Glaciimonas sp. PCH181: one gene and its partner. The protein of the gene in region 1 interacts with the protein of each later gene in a pairwise test. Links are inferred from orthologs where the notes say so. Each region holds a gene or a part of one and is shown on either strand. Other genes may lie near its edges.

The links.
Region 2: the proteins of C7W93_RS06170 (region 1) and grpE interact in binary tests that used the Escherichia coli proteins (3 or more experiments, as listed by UniProt). The link is inferred for Glaciimonas sp. PCH181 from one-to-one orthologs.

What each region holds. Positions count from the first base shown.
Region 1 is NZ_PYFP01000001.1:1,361,652-1,367,662, forward strand. The notes cover bases 1,433-4,385. They hold C7W93_RS06170 (Nramp family divalent metal transporter), read right to left. Parts: upstream 3,593-4,385; coding sequence 2,273-3,592; downstream 1,433-2,272. Other genes in these bases: C7W93_RS06160 (FCD domain-containing protein), read left to right, coding at 1,433-1,594; C7W93_RS06180 (collagen-like triple helix repeat-containing protein), read right to left, coding at 4,114-4,385. In the rest of the region: C7W93_RS06155 (sigma-54-dependent Fis family transcriptional regulator), read left to right, coding at 1-878; more of C7W93_RS06160, read left to right, coding at 884-1,432; more of C7W93_RS06180, read right to left, coding at 4,386-5,748. UniProt on the Escherichia coli protein: H(+)-stimulated, divalent metal cation uptake system. Involved in manganese and iron uptake. Can also transport cadmium, cobalt, zinc and to a lesser extent nickel and copper. Involved in response to reactive oxygen.
Region 2 is NZ_PYFP01000002.1:649,771-652,604, reverse strand. It holds grpE (nucleotide exchange factor GrpE), read left to right. Parts: upstream 1-1,079; coding sequence 1,080-1,589; downstream 1,590-2,834. Other genes in the region: dnaK (molecular chaperone DnaK), read left to right, coding at 1,712-2,834; hemH (ferrochelatase), read left to right, coding at 1-578. UniProt on the Escherichia coli protein: Participates actively in the response to hyperosmotic and heat shock by preventing the aggregation of stress-denatured proteins, in association with DnaK and GrpE. It is the nucleotide exchange factor for DnaK and may function as a thermosensor.

The DNA.
Region 1 (6,011 bases):
TGCATCAAACCAGCGGGCGGGCAAACGGCCCCTTCGTCGCAGTCAATTGCGCGGCGTTGCCACACGATCTGGTGGAGTCCGAATTGTTCGGTGTTGAGAAAGGCGCGTACACCGGCGCTCATGCCACCCGCATCGGAAAATTTGAACGCGCCGAAGGCGGTACGCTATTTCTCGATGAAATCGGAGAGCTGCCATTGGCGGCGCAAGCCAAAATATTACGGGTATTGCAGGAAGGTGAGATCGAACATTTGGGCGATGATAAAACCCGTAAAGTGAATGTGCGGATCGTCGCCGCTACCAATGTCGAGCTGCAGGCAGCCGTTAAGAATGGAAAATTTCGCGCCGATCTTTTTTATCGTCTGAATGTCTATCCAATTGTCATCCCACCGCTGCGTGAGCGCACGCTAGACATTCCGCCGATGGTGACGGCGATGATGGAAAAATTTGGCACGCTGCACAACAAACGCGTGACCGGTATCACCGACAAGGCAATGAAGGCGCTCACCGCGTATCAGTGGCCTGGCAATGTGCGTGAGCTGGAAAACATGATTGAACGCGGCATCATCCTGGCACCGCAAGATGGCTGGATTGAACTCGATCAGCTTTTCCCCAGCTTAAATGCGCCGGATGAGATGGCTGCCAGCATCAGCGATTCCGGCAGCCTGGAAGAAAAACGTCCGCCCGAACAGGCACATTTATGTGACGCCTTTCTGGCGACCGGACTCTCGTTAGACGAAGTCGAAACAATGCTGTTGACGGAGGCGGTTGAACGTTCATCTGGCAACCTCGCAGGTGCTGCACGCATGTTAGGCATGACGCGACCACAACTCACCTATCGGTTGAAGCGCAATCAGGACGCCAACTTGCCTAAGGAGTGATAAAGATGCTGCATTCACAAAAATTTACCGCGCCTTTTTCTGAGAATGAGACGCCGCCACGAACACTGGTGGAAACCGCGTATCGACAGGTACGTAGCGATATCATCTGCGGGCGTCTGGCCCCCGGTGAAAAACTGCGGGTTGAGCACCTGAAAGATCAATATGGCATAGGTGCAGGCACGCTGCGCGAGGCGCTTGCACTGCTGTTGTCGGATGCGCTGGTTGTCAGCGAAGGCCAACGCGGCTTCCATGTCGCCCCCATCTCACTCAACGACATTCAGGAAATTACCGATACTCGCGTGTTACTGGAAACCGAGGCATTGCGCCAATCGATCAAGGCTGGCGATGATGAATGGGAAGCGGGCCTGGTCGCGGCCTTTCATAAGCTTGGAAAAATGGACGAAAAACTTGGCAACCGCGCCAGTTACTTGATCCTTGAATGGGAACTACGCAACCGCAATTTCCACGCCGCTTTAATTGCAAATTGCGACTCGCGCTGGCTACGTTACCTGATCGGCTTACTGTATCGACAATCCGAGCGCTATCGCCACTTATCCATTGCCACCCCTACAATGCCACGCGATGTGCATGCAGAACATACGTTGATTTTTGAAGCAACGTTAGAACGCAACGTCAAACGAGCAAGTCAGGCACTAGAGCAACACATTCGCCTGACCTACGATTCAATTCGCCTGATGTTGCCAGATGAGCGCTAAACGTGACGAAATCGGTTTAAATATTATGGCAAGTTATCTGGAAGTTCGGTCATTACACGCCACCAAGCGGAATTTTTTAGCAAAAAATGCCCGCATGGGATATTGATGCGGGCATTTTGGGGCAATACATTTTGAATGATGTGGTGGGTTGAATAAATTAGCAGATGCAATATTCACTGCTTTAGACCATATCGAATATCAACGGGGAAGTAGCAAAAAAAATGACGATGAAGAAATGATATAGCGATGTCACTACCGCCCAATCATTCCATGCAATTACTACAGACGAAAAAAAAGGAAATCTTTACGATTTCCTTTTTTTATTTTGGAGCGGGAGAAGAGGCTCGAACTCTCGACCTATACCTTGGCAAGGTATCGCTCTACCAACTGAGCTACTCCCGCATATCTTTGCTAACCGATACAGGAGGAGATTCCCGAAATCCAAACCTATCTGGAGAGTGACCTCGGCGAAAGGTGAATCTACTCTTGTATCGGCTATGCTTTACTAAAAACTTGCAAAACACATTTAAAGCTAACTAACGAAGGAGCAAATTATAACAGCCTTACAGAAAAACACAATACTTGATTTGAAAATATTGCATTATCGAAATTTACCGTTCTCTTTCCCCTTCAGGAAAGCCCGTATGAACAAATAATGTCGCTACGATGGTCGTATTATTACACAGCAAACGCCTGAAAAACAAGCCAGATATTTGCCGCCGAAATAATGACAAACAACAACCAGGACAACACAGAGGTTGTCATCGAATTGGCAAAAATGCCCATCAAGTCGCGACGGCCGGTGAGTTTAATCAGCGGATACATGGCAAACGGCAACTGCAAACTCAGCACAACTTGACTCATCACCAGCAAACGTCCAACCGAATGCTCTCCCAAAATCATCACGCCGATTAGCGCTGGTATCAATGCCAGACTGCGTGTGATCAGACGGCGCTGCCAGCACGGTATTTTTATCTTTAGAAAGCCATCCATGATGACCTGGCCCGCAATGGTGCCGGTAAATGTCGAGCTTTGGCCAGACGCCAACAACGCCACGCCGAAGAGAATCCCCGCCACCGCAGTGCCTGCAATCGGATCCAGCAAATGAAATGCCTGATCGATTTCTATCGCGACATTGTTGCCTTTGCCGTGAAATGCGGCGGCAGCCAGCACCAGGATCGCAACGTTAATCACCAGCGCCACCATCAACGAAAATATCGTATCCAGTCGTGAAAACCGGATTGCCTGTAGTCGGCTCTGATCGTTATCGGCAACCACCCGGGTCTGCACAATCGACGAATGCAGATACAGATTGTGCGGCATGATCGTTGCACCCAATATCCCAATCGCGATATACAACGGTTCTTGACTCGATAGCGCCTTCAATGATGGGATTGCCCCGGCAGCGACCGCGCTCCAGTCGGGCTTGATAAAGAGCAGTTCAGTAAACAGACACAGGCTGATGGTGATGATCAAGCCCAGAATAATCGCCTCAACCTGACGGAAACCTCGGCCTTTTAGTCCTAGCACAATCAACGTATCAAACGCCGTCAGTAATACCCCATTCACCAGCGATACGCCGAAAAGCAACTTGAACGCCAGCGCACTGCCCAGCACTTCTGCCACGTCACAGGCGATGATTGAAATTTCCGCAAAAAACCACAGCGTTTTTCCAGTACGCGGGCTGTATTGTTCGCGGCAATGCACTGCAAGATCTTTTTTAGTCGCAATACCCAAGCGCATGCTGAGGCATTGCAGCACTATCGCTGCCAGACTCGACAAAATCACGACAAAAAGCAGGCTATAGCCAAATTGCGATCCGGCTTGAATATCGGTAGCCCAGTTTCCCGGGTCCATATAGCCGATGGAGACCAGCAAGCCGGGACCGGCAAAACGGAGAATTTTTCGCCACAGAGGCGCTCCCTGCGCAACAGCGATAGTGCCAGCGACTTCAGTAGGACAAAACGGCGCAGTCGCCGTAGTGGGTAAGCCGAACATAATTCTTTCGATAGACGAGGAGGAAAGCGGCCTTTTATCACGCGGCAATGGCGTGTAATCTGGTCAGCTAAAAAATGCGGTCCCGCAAGTGTAACGATTTTATGCCGACATCCCAAGTTTCCTCAAAATCTGCTCTTTTGTGATACTTAAGCCTGCTGGCGGAGTATCTCAAGCGCTGCAATGCCTCGGCGATCCGTCTCGGATAAAGCAAGAGCCAGATGGCTAAAAAATGTGGGGCCCCGAAGGGCGACGTCTTTGCGGTCGCCTTCTTTTTGGTTGCGTTTTCTGCGAGGGTGCCTAGTCGAAGCAAGAACAAAGTGACCGGCTCCGGCTGCAAGGCCTCCCCCGGCTTGCAGCCACGGAGAACAAACCGTTTTATTAACAACAACCAAAACCCAAATAACCCCTAACAGGTATTCGTTCTTGAAATCAAAATGTGACTTAGCAATAAATAACATAAGCTAAAAAAAGACCAAAAAAAACCCCAGAAAATCTGGGGTTTTTATGTCGAACTAACTTAATTATTTTGATGCCACGCCGCCAAGCAAACCAGTAAGCAATCCAGTAACTGGCTTCAAAGGAGTAGTCCCTGCACCAGCACCACCGGTTGCACTAGTCAACCCGCTGGTCAAACCTGTCACAAGACCAATTACTGGAGCAAGAGGACTTGCACCCGAACCAGCAGCACCGCCCAAACCACCAGTCAGACCACTAAGTAACCCAGTCACCGGTGCCAAAGGACCAGCGCCTGCGCCGCCAGCCGCGCCACCCAAACCGCCTGTCAGACCACTAAGCAATCCAGTCACCGGTGCCAAAGGACCAGCACCTGCGCCATTAGCCGCGCCGCCCAAACCGCCTGTCAGACCACTAAGCAATCCAGTCACCGGCGCCAAAGGACCTGCCCCTGCGCCACCAGCCGCACCGCCCAAACCACCGGTCAGACTACTAAGTAACCCAGTCACCGGTGCCAAAGGACCAGCGCCTGTACCACCAGCCGCGCCGCCCAAGCCGCCTGTCAAGCCACCCAGCAAACCGGTTACTGGTGCCAGAGGACCAGTACCAGCACCACCCGCTGCACCACCTAGGCCGCCGATCAAACCAAGCAACACGTTATTCACCGGTTGCAACAAGCCGCCGGTTTGATTACCCAATAAAGGTTGTGTACTGTTGGTCAGACTGTTATTACCAAGCGCAACGACGGTATTACCGACTGTCGATACGACGCCACCCAAACTACCTGCCACCGGCACGTTAGAACCTGTCAACGTATTCCCCAACGCCACTACGGTGCCACCAACCACACCCAGCAAAGCATTTACCGGTTGATTCAAGCCAGTTGTATTACCGATCGTTTGTGTAAGCGTATTGACCGTACTAGTCAACGGCACGATAGCCGTACTTAATGTCTGCGTTACCTGTTGTACCGGACCGGTCGTCAAGCCTGTTGTCAACGTGCTTCCCAGTTGATTCACCACACCGCCAACCGTGTTGACTACACCACCAAGCGGGGTTGTCAACGGCGCTAATGCAGCCAGTTGACCAGTGCCCAAACCGGTCACCAATTGGCCTGCGCTTTGTACCGTGTCACCAACTTTGCCGACGACACCGCCAACGCTGCCGACCGTTGTGCCGATCGGATTTTGAGAAGTCCCGATTTGACCCAGGCCACCCGTCACGCCCGCGCCCAACGTTGTCAGAATGCCGCCGGCATTCGTCACAACACCGTTCAAGCCGGTTTTTGCATCTGTCGGCAATGGCAGCTGACTAGTCAACGTAGTACCGATCCCCTGCACCGCAGTACCGACGCTCGTCACGACCGAACCAGTATTCGATACCAAGTTAGATGTTGGTACGCTGCCGCCTGTACCGCCACCAGTGCCACCACCAGTGCCACCACCTGTTCCCCCGCCCGTTCCACCACCAGTGCCACCGCCGGTACCACCACCTGTTCCCCCGCCAGTACCGCCACCGGTGCCGCCGCCATCAGTTCCACCAGTACCGCCGCCCGTGCCACCACCGGTACCACCATCAGTACCTGCTCCTGTGCCGCCGCTTCCGCTGCCATAGCCTAGAGAGCCGCCTCCAGCACATCCCGTTAACATTGCAGCGAATAGTAATGACACTGCGACCAGAGTTCTTTTTTGTGTTGCTTTCATGGTACTTCTCCCTTGTGGATAACGCAGATAAAAATCTGCTTTGGGTTCCTTAATGCAAAGAACATACCAGAGAGCAATTCCACAAAAATAGTAGCCTACCCACTCCTTCAAAATCTTTAAAAATTAATATAATTTCCTTTAAAATCAACAACTAAGCGACTTACCAGCACAAAAAATGATATTTTTTAGATTTTGGGTTTTGGGCTATTTTCGCGTTCGATGTTACGTAACATGCGGGAACATCCCACCCCAAAAAACTGACT
Region 2 (2,834 bases), on another replicon or contig:
ACCACGACCATGAAGCGTATATCCAAGCGTTAAAAGAGTCAGTTTTGGCCCATTGGGAAATGAATGGCTTGCCAGACAAACTGGTGATGAGCTTTCATGGCGTACCGAAGCGGACCTTGCTTCTGGGCGATCCCTACCACTGTGAATGCTATAAAACAGCAAGATTGTTGGCGCACGCGTTGGATCTGTCGCAAGACCAATATATGGTCACGTTTCAGTCACGTTTCGGCAAGGCCGAATGGCTGCAGCCTTACACTGCGCCGACATTGGAAAAGTTGGCGAAGCAGGGTATTGGGCGGGTTGATGTGATGTGTCCAGGCTTTACCAGTGATTGTCTGGAAACGCTGGAAGAGATCGGAATTGAAGCAAAGGCGGATTTTTTGAAGGCTGGAGGGAAAGAGTTTTATCTTATCCCTTGCCTGAATCAATCGCCCGCATGGATTAATGCGCTGGCGATGTTGGTGGAGGAGCAACTAATTGGCTGGCCGACGCGGTTGTCCGTCAGCGAATTGGCAGAACAGAAAGCGCAAGCAGTTGTGCAAAAAAATGAGGCGATCAGGATCGGTGCAGTCTCGTAAGGCAAGAACAGTTCGAGGTTGGTTGTGTTTATGATTAGTAAAGCGCAATTAAATTTGAATAGCTAATCCAGCCGGCTGCAAGCGATATATAAACGAGCGTCATGGCGTAAATAAGGGACAATTTCACGATTTTCTCCTTGCAGATTCAACTTCTATGGCCTGAAATTGCTATATGTAAGAGCAATTTGATTCAGAATAGGGCTATTGCGGCATCGCAGCAAACGCAAACCGGTAAAATGTGCAACAAATTGTTGCTACGGCTGTAATTTGATGGGATATAAATCCCTTGAAAAAGTAGGAGATAGCCCCATTTGGCTATGCATAGAGCGAGCGGGGCAAGCCTCGTATCAAGCTGAATTCAACGCGTATTACAGTGGGTTCGCCATAGCAGCGGCGCAAATACCCGCATTAACCACCGCATTAACACGCTAAACACATTATTTAAGTCATATATTGCTGGAGATTTTTGAATGGAAGATATGGAAAAGCAGACCGTGCAAGTTGAAAACGAAAAAAACCATTGCTGAAGAGCAAGCAGCCGTCACGACCGAATCGGCTCTGGAAATCGCATTAGCCGAAGCGCAAGCCAAAATCGCTGATATGCACGATGCGTTTTTGCGTGCCAAGGCCGAATCCGAGAATATCCGTCGTCGCGCTCAGGAAGATATCGCCCGTGCCAGCAAATTCGCCATCGAAAATTTCGCTGAAGCAATGGTGCCAGTTAAAGATAGTCTGGAAATCGCCTTAAAGCTGGAAGCGCCATCGGTAGAGTCGTTAAAAGAAGGCGTGGAAATGACGTTGAAACAGTTGACCGCGGCGTTTGACAAAAATCGCCTGCTGGAAATTGCGCCTGAACCGGGCGACCGTTTGGACCCGATGAAGCATCAGGCGATTTCGATGGTGCCTTCTGAGCAAGAAGCTAATACAGTCGTCAGCGTGTTGCAAAAAGGTTATACCATTTCGGACCGTTTATTGCGTCCGGCGTTGGTCACTGTTGCTCAAAGCAAATAAACGAAAAATAAGCGAAAAATTAAAAATAAACGCTTATTGGGACCTGAAAAGGGTTGAAAGCATCGTTTTTCTCCCAATATTCAGAACATCAAAATTCAACAAATTAAGTAAAGGACAGCATCATGGGTAAAATTATCGGCATTGACTTGGGTACCACCAATTCTTGTGTTTCCATCATGGAAGGCGGCAAGCCTAAGGTTATCGAAAACTCGGAAGGTGTGCGTACTACGCCATCCGTTATCGCGTATCAAGAAGATGGCGAAATTCTGGTCGGCGCCCCGGCAAAACGCCAGGCAGTCACCAACCCAAAAAATACCCTGTACGCTACTAAGCGTCTGATCGGTCGTAAGTTCGACGAAAAAGAAGTCCAAAAAGACATCGCGTTGATGCCTTACGAGATCACTAAAGCCGATAACGGCGATGCATGGATTGCTGTCCGCGACAAAAAACTGGCACCTCAACAAATCGCCGCAGAAGTTTTGCGCAAAATGAAGAAAACCGCTGAAGACTACCTCGGCGAAGAAGTAACTGAAGCGGTCATCACCGTTCCTGCTTATTTTAACGATGCGCAACGTCAGGCAACTAAAGACGCTGGCCGTATCGCTGGTCTGGACGTAAAGCGCATCATCAACGAGCCAACCGCTGCTGCGCTGGCATTCGGCCTGGATAAAACTGAAAAAGGCGATCGCAAGATTGCTGTGTATGACTTGGGCGGCGGTACTTTCGATATTTCGATCATCGAAATCGCGGACGTTGACGGTGAAATGCAATTTGAAGTGTTGTCGACGAACGGCGATACCTTCCTCGGTGGTGAAGATTTCGATCAACGCATGATCGATTACATTCTGGACGAGTTCAAAAAGGTCAATGGTATCGATTTGGGCAAAGATGCGATTGCATTGCAACGTATCAAAGCTTCGGCAGAACGCGCTAAGATTGAATTGTCATCTTCGCAACAAACAGAAATCAACGAGCCGTACATCGCGATGGCAAATGGCGCACCAGTCCATCTGACTATGAAGATGACACGCGCTAAGTTGGAATCGTTAGTTGAAGAATTGATCGAAAAAACCATCGCGCCTTGCCGTATTGCGATTCAGGACGCTGGCGTTAAGGTCTCTGACATTGACGACATCATTCTGGTCGGCGGTATGACCCGTATGCCTAAAGTGCAAGAAAAGGTCAAAGAATTCTTCGGCAAAGATGCACGTAAAGATGTGAATCCTGACGAAGCCGTTGCTGTCG